4 regions of the Clostridium sp. AF15-41 genome follow, and region 1 is predicted to be linked to each of the others. Evidence: predicted binding sites of a transcription regulator. Region 1 holds the regulator's gene; each other region holds the start of a gene.

Region 1 (2,210 bases):
ACCGGAAGTAATTTTCCAAGAACATCCTTCGCTCCGAAATCATACATTTTGGATGACTCCTTTTCATTTCTCTGACGGATATTCTCGCACTCTGCAAGAAGACGTTTATATTTGTCTTCTGCATCCTGACAGCGCTCTTTCAGTTTATCATTTTCTTCTCTTAAAGCCTTACTGCCGCGTCTGTTCTCTTTTGCAACCGGCTTCGGTTTTGCTGCTTCCGCCTGCTCTTCAGGGACATCCACGGTTTCTGTAACATTCACATCTGTAGTTGTTGTTTCTGCAGTATCTGTTGACTCTGCTGTAACTTCATCTACAATTGTTTCTGCTGCCTTTTCATCTGTCTTTACTTTCTTAGTATCTTTCTTGGTGTCTGCCATTATCGGACCCCCTATTCGTTATTATTAAATATATCATCCAATTCATCGGTCAGATTTTTTAACATCGTAACGACTTTCTTATAGTCCATACGTTTCGGACCGATGATACCTATAGTTCCTTTTGCGCCTTCCGGCATCTTATAAGTTGCCGTTACAAGGGAGCAATCTTTCAGATCCTCACTGGAATTCTCATCGCCGATTCGGATCTCTATATCAGAGTTATCTTTATTGATAACTTCTTCTACATATTTTACAAATTCCTCTTTGTCTTCTATATCTTCAAAAGTTCCAAGCAGTTTTTCTGCTGTTGCCGAATCCATCAATTCAGGATACTTTAACATGTTGGTCGCTCCGCTTGTATAAACCTTCAGGTCATCCGCTTCATGAATAGCTTCCATGATTCCCTGAAAGATGGTTTCTAAGATATCCGCATATTCACCTGCCTGCATCTTCATCGTCTGTATCAGTTCCAGATTAATATCTTCTAATGCAGCTCCCTGAAGGAACGTGTTTAATAAAATATTGAATTTTAAAATCTCGTCATTCTTCAGATCGTACGTGGTATCGATCAGCTTATTCTTTACGATATTTCCATCCACCATGATCACCGCAAGAAGCTTTGACTCAGCAACCTTGGAAAGCTGTATAAACTTCACGGTATTATTATACTGAGGTGTGGTAACCAGTGTGGCATAATTCGTATTTGCCGCTAATACCCGGGCAACCTGCTTCAGCATCTTCTCCATTTTATCAACTCGTTCAAGAAGATTTCCCTTCTCTGTCTCAGCCTCTATCTTCTCATTCATAAGGCTGTCAACATAGAACCGATATCCTTTGTCCGTTGGAATTCTTCCTGCAGATGTATGCGGCTGACATATATAACCCATGTCCTCCAGATCAGACATCTCATTCCTGATCGTCGCCGAACTTAAGTTCAAATCTGTATACTTTGAAATCGTCCGCGATCCTACAGGTTCTCCGGTCTCTAAATAATTGGAAACGATAGCTTTCAGAATTTTGACTTTTCTTTCGTCAAGTTCCATCTGCTCATCCCTTTCATTTTGTTAGCACTCAAATACTCCGAGTGCTAACCACTAAAATTAATCTAACACCCACTACCTTGTTTGTCAACATTTATTTTGAAAAAAATCAAGAAAATTTATAATTTTTGAGCTTTGAAAAAATGAATGCCGAGTCCTGTAGAAATCACGGCATATAAAAGACTGATGATAATCGCAGCTACCGCATCTGTTCCGTTAAATGTAAGGTCACTTGTCATACCGAGAAGCTGCACGATCCAGATGTTATCCGACCACGCCGGCAGATTAAACAGATCCACAAGGACACGAACTCCGGGTGTAAATAACAGCACCAAAAGAACCGCGGCAGTCATAGACAAAACCGAATGTCTGATCAGTGAAACCAACATAAATGCAAACATTGCACAGGCTCCGATCATTATAAACTGCAGCACTATCGCAAGCATTGTTTTTCCAATCCGGGAAGCTTCTGAAGCTTCAGGGACATTTCTAAAAAACAAAGCAGCCGCAATCCCTGAAATCAGAATATATTCCAGTAAGATCCCCCATACATAAGTAACTGCCGCCAGCACTCTGGCAATATAACAGGCCGCTCTGCTTTTACTTCTCTGCAGCTCGCAACGTATGGTATTCTGTTCGTAGTCTTCGGATATATGAAGGATAACCGGAAACATCATAAAAAGGACCAGAAGCTCCGAAGCAGAAAAAGCCGATGCAATATAAGCGATTCCGTCCATCTGACCTTTGATCGCTGTAATCGTCTGTTCTGAAAAGCCTGCTGCCGCCAGGAAGT
Region 2 (2,210 bases), on a different contig from region 1:
GGAGTAATGATCATGTGCCATGCAGGTGTGGTAGCTCCAACCGTTCAAAAGCTGATCGATGTAGAGATTATGTGGAAAATAGATGGCGCAGGCAGAATTGCTGCGGGAATAACAGCAGTAAAAGATGAAGAACTCCCGGATCTTCCAAGATTTGGTATAAGAATGTTTCTGGATAAGAAGCTTTCTGAGGCTGCCTATTATGGCATGGGGCCACAGGAAAGCTACCGCGACAAGCACAGGGCTGCCAGCCACGGCTTGTTCAGAAGTTCTGTGCAGGAGCTTCATGAGGACTATATCATGCCGCAGGAGAATGGAAGCCACTATGACTGTGATTATGTGGAACTGACAAATCAACGATATGGAATGGCTGTTGCAGCAGAACATACATTTTCATTTAATGCCTCTTATTACACTCAGGAAGTGCTTACGCAGACGAAACACAATTATGAGCTTACGGAAGCCGACAGTACGGTGCTCTGTATTGATCATGCACAGAATGGAATCGGTTCGAACAGCTGTGGCCCGGTTGTCTTGGATGAATACAGGTTCAGTGAAAAAGAGTTCCGGTTTGATTTCACACTGGTACCGTTTGTGAGGGGTTAATTAGGAGGAGATACACATTGTTAAATGGTGTGTTTTACACGGCAAATGAAAAGCTTAAGGCAGAGCGGGGAATGTGTGCAGGAGAATAATCTACAAGACTTCACAGATTTTTCACAAAAATTATTAGCACTCACTATTGACGAGTGCTAATACAAGTGGTATAACATAATCAGAACGAAGGAGAGGACATCAGATAGAGACTGATGGAGGTTCCGGAGTTCCGGAAAAATAACAATTACGTGTTCTGACAATGGTCAGCACACAAAAGAATAAAATGTATGTATTTGAATGGAGGAATGACTTATGTTGATGCCTAGTATTTTTGGAGAAAATTTATTTGATGATTTTTTTGATGATTTTGCACGTCCTTATAAAGTGACAACAGGTTATACACAGCCTGCTAATATTATGAAGACAGATGTAAAAGAGACCGAAGGTTCATTTGAACTGGATATTGATATGCCTGGTTACAAGAAAGAAGATGTAAAGGCAGAATTGAAGGATGGTTATCTGACCATCACAGGTACAACGAAGAAAGAAACAGGCGATCAGGACAAGAAAGGCAAATATGTCCGCCGTGAAAGATATTGTGGTTCTTGCAGCCGTAGCTTCTATGTTGGTAAGGCAATTGAAAAGGAAGACATCAAGGCAAAATTCGAAGATGGTGTTTTAAAGATCAGCGTACCAAAGAAAGAAGAGAAGCCAAAGGTTGAGGAAAGCAAATATATCTCAATTGAAGGATAATCCTTTCACTTCCTGTATGAAAATTATTAAAGTAAATCATTTTGTCTCCTTCTGATAGAAATGTCAGATATGAATAATCATAAATGGGGCTGTTGCTTTACGAAGAATCATTCGTAGAGCAGCAGCTTTTTTTAGTTTTTTGCAGCATATAGGAAAGATATCGTAAGCATTTGTTGCAAGAGCCGGAATGTATCAAAACAAGTTGTTTTTCTTAAAACAAGAAAAACGTTACAGATAGACAACAAAAAACGAGGAAAAATGTTACAAAATGGGCATTAAAAACGAGGAAAAATGTTACAGATGTAATTTGCGTATGAAATGAACAAGGAAATTGATGGAAATAATAATGTATGATATAATAATGAAAAATCGCTTGCATGCAAGAGTCGATTTTTCGAATGCATTGAGTGAGCACAACTAAAAAATACAAAGGGGAAAACCTATGCCAATCAGAATAATGGGAACCGGAAGTTTTTTGCCGGAAAAAAATGTGTCAAATACAGACCTTGAGAAATATGTAGATACTTCGGACGAGTGGATCTCCAGTCGAACCGGAATCAAAAATAGAAGAATTGCAGTACATGAGACAACTGCAGGAATGGCAGCAGAGGCTGCAAAAAAAGCCTTGGAGATGGCAGGAAAAGAAGCAATTGATGTAGAACTGATTGTGCTTGCAACAGTAACACCGGATTATTATACACCGAGTGCCGCATGTCAGGTTCAGGCGGAACTTGGCGCAGACAATGCCATTGCATTTGATGTAAATGCTGCATGTTCAGGATTTGTATTTGCACTCAATGTAGCAAAAATGTATATCGAGACAGGTTTTGTTAAGAATGCACTGGTAATTGGTGCGGAGACAT
Region 3 (2,210 bases), on a different contig from region 1:
TTATCGATGAACCATCCGATATCTCCGTTGACACGTTCCATGTTTTCAAAATATAAGTGATTCAAAGCTTCTATGAATTCTTCACATTGGTTTTTGGACAGCTTTGTGACAGAGGTATCGTAGAGGATACCGTAGTGGTAAGTACAGAAGCCCTTGCTGCTTTTGAAGGTATCCTTGAATTCAGGATCTTTTTTCCACATATGAAAGATCGTATCGACATAGCGGTCAAAGGTACGATTCATACGGTCACAGATAAAGCAGGAGCTTTCCAGTTCTTTGATATATGCACCGACACCGGAAAAATTTGACTGCTTGGAAAAAAGTCCCGGTTTTGCAGGAGTTCCTTTTTCTGATAAAGCTTTCAGATCCCGGATCGTTTTATCAGTGTGTGTCTTTAACATCAGGGCAAGTCCCAGACGATTCTTTTCTTTATATAACATGCCGATGTGATGGGAGCAGAAGCCCATTTTATCTGTCATAGCACGATTATCGTCTTCCATATAGCTTGGTCCCATCGTATATTCGATGGCATGTTCCTCCAGCGTTTTCTGCATCTGACAGAGAGGACATTCACAGTCTGCATGAAAGGCATCGTTGACAGGTATTGTGTATAATTGTTCAGCCATAGTATTCTCCATTTCTATATATCATTTGGATAGCAGCCTTTGAACAGGCGTTATCCTGTATCATGTCAGAAATCATCGGTTTGATTCCTGTATTAGAAGCATATCATGCAACACCTGAATTTACAAATCAAAATCGCCGGTTTTCGTTCTGAATTCAGGGTATATTTCATATAATGTAAGAGACCTTGTCCATTTAATATATTTTTTATCATTTTAGGGGTTGATTTTTTCCACAAAATGAATACAATAATAATTGTGTTAGCACTCGAGAGATATGAGTGCTAGGAACTGCCGGAGTACATAAGGCAGATAAGAACGGATTTAATATGTTAGGAGGAATATATATTATGAAATTAGTACCATTAGGAGACAGAGTTGTATTAAAACAGTCCGTAGCAGAAGAGACAACAAAATCAGGTATTGTATTACCGGGACAGGCAAAAGAGAAGCCACAGTATGCAGATGTTGTAGAAGTTGGTCCCGGAGCTGTTGTCGATGGCGTTAAGGTTCCTATGGAAGTAAAGGCAGGAGACAGAGTTATTTATTCTAAATACGCAGGAACAGAAGTTAAGCTCGGTGATGATGAATATATCATCGTAAAACAGAGTGACATTCTTGCAGTTGTAAGTGAATAATCAGATAGCAGAAAAACAGTTGGAGGTAGAAAAAAATGGCAAAGGAAATTAAATACGGAGCAGAAGCCAGAAAGGCTCTTGAAGCAGGCGTAAATCAGTTAGCAGATACAGTAAGAGTAACACTTGGACCAAAAGGAAGAAATGTAGTTCTTGCAAAGTCATATGGTTCACCACTTATCACAAATGATGGTGTTACAATTGCAAAGGATATAGAGTTGGAAGATGCATTTGAAAACATGGGTGCTCAGATCGTAAAAGAAGTAGCAACAAAGACAAATGATGTTGCAGGTGATGGTACTACAACAGCTACTGTTCTTGCTCAGGCAATGATCAATGAAGGTATGAAAAACCTTGCAGCAGGTGCTAATCCAATCATCCTCAGAAAGGGTATGAAGAAGGCTTGTGACAAGGCTGTAGAAGCAATCTCAGAGATGAGCCAGACAATCAACGGCAAAGAGCAGATCGCAAGAGTTGCATCTATTTCAGCCGGTGATGATGAAGTTGGACAGATGGTTGCAGATGCTATGGAAAAGGTATCAAACGATGGTGTTATCACGATTGAAGAGTCCAAGTCCATGAAGACAGAGCTTGACCTCGTAGAAGGTATGCAGTTCGACAGAGGATATATTTCAGCTTACATGTCAACTGATATGGAGAAGATGGTTGCAGAACTTGATAATCCATACATCCTGATCACAGATAAGAAGATCACAAATATTCAGGATATCCTTCCGGTACTTGAGCAGATCGTACAGGGTGGTCAGAAGCTTTTGATCATTGCGGAAGATGTAGAAGGCGAAGCACTTACAACATTGATCGTAAATAAGTTAAGAGGCACATTCCAGGTTGTAGCTGTTAAGGCTCCGGGTTATGGTGACAGAAGAAAAGAAATGTTACAGGATATTGCTATCCTTACAAATGGTAAGGTTATTTCCGAAGAACTCGGTTA
Region 4 (2,210 bases), on a different contig from region 1:
GCCAGTCTCTGCTTGCTCAGGTGGTCTTCCTCTTTCTTCAGTGCGGCTTCCTCGATCTCAAGCTGCATGATCTTTCTTGTAATCTCATCAACTTCGGTCGGCATAGAATCAAGCTCCGTCTTGATCATCGCACAGGCTTCATCGACAAGGTCGATCGCTTTATCCGGAAGGAAACGATCTGTAATGTACCGATTGGAAAGTACCGCTGCACTTACCAATGCACCATCCGAGATCTTAACTCCATGGAACACCTCATATCTTTCCTTGATACCACGAAGAATGGAGATCGTATCTTCTACCGTCGGCTCATCGATCTGTACCGGTTGGAAACGACGTTCCAGAGCGGCATCCTTTTCAATGTACTGTCTGTATTCGTCAAGTGTCGTTGCACCGATACAATGCAGTTCGCCACGGGCAAGCATAGGCTTTAACATATTGCCTGCATCCATTGCACCATCTGTCTTACCGGCTCCAACGATCGTATGCAGCTCATCAATAAAGAGGATGATCTCACCTTCTGATTTCTTTACTTCATCCAGAACCGTCTTCAGACGTTCCTCAAATTCACCACGATACTTGGCACCGGCAACCAGCGCACCCATATCCAGTGCGAATATCTTCTTATTCTTCAAGCCTTCCGGCACATCACCTCTGACAATACGCTGTGCCAGACCTTCTGCAACCGCTGTCTTACCTACACCGGGTTCACCGATCAGAACCGGGTTATTCTTGGTCTTACGGGAAAGGATCCGGATCACGTTTCGTATCTCAGCATCTCGTCCGATAACCGGATCAATCTTCTGCTCTCTTGCCCGTTCCACCAGATCATATCCGAACTTCTCCATTGCTTCATAGGAATCTTCCGGATTCTCACTGTCTACCTTTTTATTTCCTCTGATATCTGCCAGAGCCTTTAAAAATGTGTTCCGATCGATCGCCCATGTTTTAAGCAATGGCTTCACATCGGAATCGGCTTTTTCGATCAGTCCAAGGAACAGATGCTCAACCGATACAAAGCTGTCTCCCATCTGCTTTGCTTCCTTTTCAGCCTGAATGAGCGCCTTTGAAAAATTATTTCCGGCATACAGATTTCCGCCACTTACCTTTGGCAGTGATGCAAGTTTATCTTCCACCCTATTTACCGCTGCTGTTACATCTATATCGAGTTTTTCAAAAATCTTCGAAATAAGGCTTTCGTCTATCTCAAGCAATCCTGCAAGTAAATGAATCTGTGCAAGCTCCTGATTATCATATTCCAGGGCTTTATCTTTCGCTTTTTCTATTACTTCAAGCGACTTTCTTGTGTATTTGTCCATATCCATAATCATTTACCTCCTGACATATAAAAACTACTGTAATTCAAGATACGCTTTCATTACAGTAGTTAACATAACACTTTTTGTTAGCACTGTCAAGAGGTGAGTGCTAATTATTTTTATTTTATTTTTTCACACACATTTCAGGAATGATCACTGGGTAAAACTCACATCAAAAATCGTACCTCCGGATGGATTAGACCGGACTGTAATTGTCCCATCATGCGCACTTACGATTTCATGAACAAGCGCAAGTCCAAGTCCGACACCACCAAGTTCCCGGCTTCTGGATTTATCCACACGAAAGAACGGTTCAAACACACGCTGCCTGAGTTCCTCCGGGATTCCATTTCCGGTATCCTCTATTGACAGGTAAATATGTTTTTCCTTTTGATATGCGGTCACTGTAACCCGTCCCCCAGAATGATTATATTTTATAGCATTCTCAACAAGATTGTATACCATCCTGTAAATAAGGATATCACTTCCGATCATCCTTATATCCGTGCATTTTCCAATAAGTTTTATATTTTTTTCCTGTGCAAGCGGTTCCAGATCCGCCAATACTTCATCAACAAGAGCATTGACCATTATTACATCGTCTCTCCCCACAGTTTGAAGCTCGCTCATATCCAGAAGGGTTTTTACCATTTTACCGAGTCTGTCATTCTGTTCCGTAACCATCTTTATCGTTTGCTCGGTATCTGCATCATTGCCCGGATGCGGATTGGAATTATATGAATCAAGCTGTATCTGCATTAAAGATAATGGGGTTCGAAGCTCATGTGCCGCATTTGCGGTAAATTGTCTCTGTATATCAAATGCATCCGAGAGACGTTCAAGCATCTTGTTATACGAAACACTCAGTTGGTTCAGTTCTTTAACATTGTTTTC

What was found. The regulator HrcA, encoded in region 1, represses chaperone genes, less so after heat shock. The targets are predictions, from matches to a motif close to TGTTAGCACTCNNNNNNNNNGAGTGCTAACA.
Region 2: a site for HrcA is predicted at 725-755, ahead of DWW43_RS06590 (Hsp20/alpha crystallin family protein). Genes of this name have one in related genera too.
Region 3: a site for HrcA is predicted at 883-913, ahead of DWW43_RS07785 (co-chaperone GroES). Genes of this name have one in related genera too.
Region 4: a site for HrcA is predicted at 1,401-1,431, ahead of clpB (ATP-dependent chaperone ClpB). Genes of this name have one in related genera too.

Annotation. Positions count from the first base shown of each region.
Region 1 is NZ_QTMQ01000003.1:154,216-156,425, forward strand. Features, by position in the region: gene grpE (nucleotide exchange factor GrpE) at 1-377, opposite strand, end outside; gene hrcA (heat-inducible transcriptional repressor HrcA) at 389-1,420, opposite strand; gene DWW43_RS03375 (hypothetical protein) at 1,537-2,210, opposite strand, start outside.
Region 2 is NZ_QTMQ01000007.1:29,324-31,533, forward strand. Features, by position in the region: gene DWW43_RS06585 (glycoside hydrolase family 2 TIM barrel-domain containing protein) at 1-603, shown strand, start outside; gene DWW43_RS06590 (Hsp20/alpha crystallin family protein) at 907-1,347, shown strand; gene DWW43_RS06595 (beta-ketoacyl-ACP synthase III) at 1,790-2,210, shown strand, end outside.
Region 3 is NZ_QTMQ01000009.1:53,270-55,479, reverse strand. Features, by position in the region: gene DWW43_RS07790 (DUF6062 family protein) at 1-626, opposite strand, end outside; gene DWW43_RS07785 (co-chaperone GroES) at 974-1,261, shown strand; gene groL (chaperonin GroEL) at 1,297-2,210, shown strand, end outside.
Region 4 is NZ_QTMQ01000002.1:190,062-192,271, reverse strand. Features, by position in the region: gene clpB (ATP-dependent chaperone ClpB) at 1-1,322, opposite strand, end outside; gene DWW43_RS02230 (HAMP domain-containing sensor histidine kinase) at 1,470-2,210, opposite strand, start outside.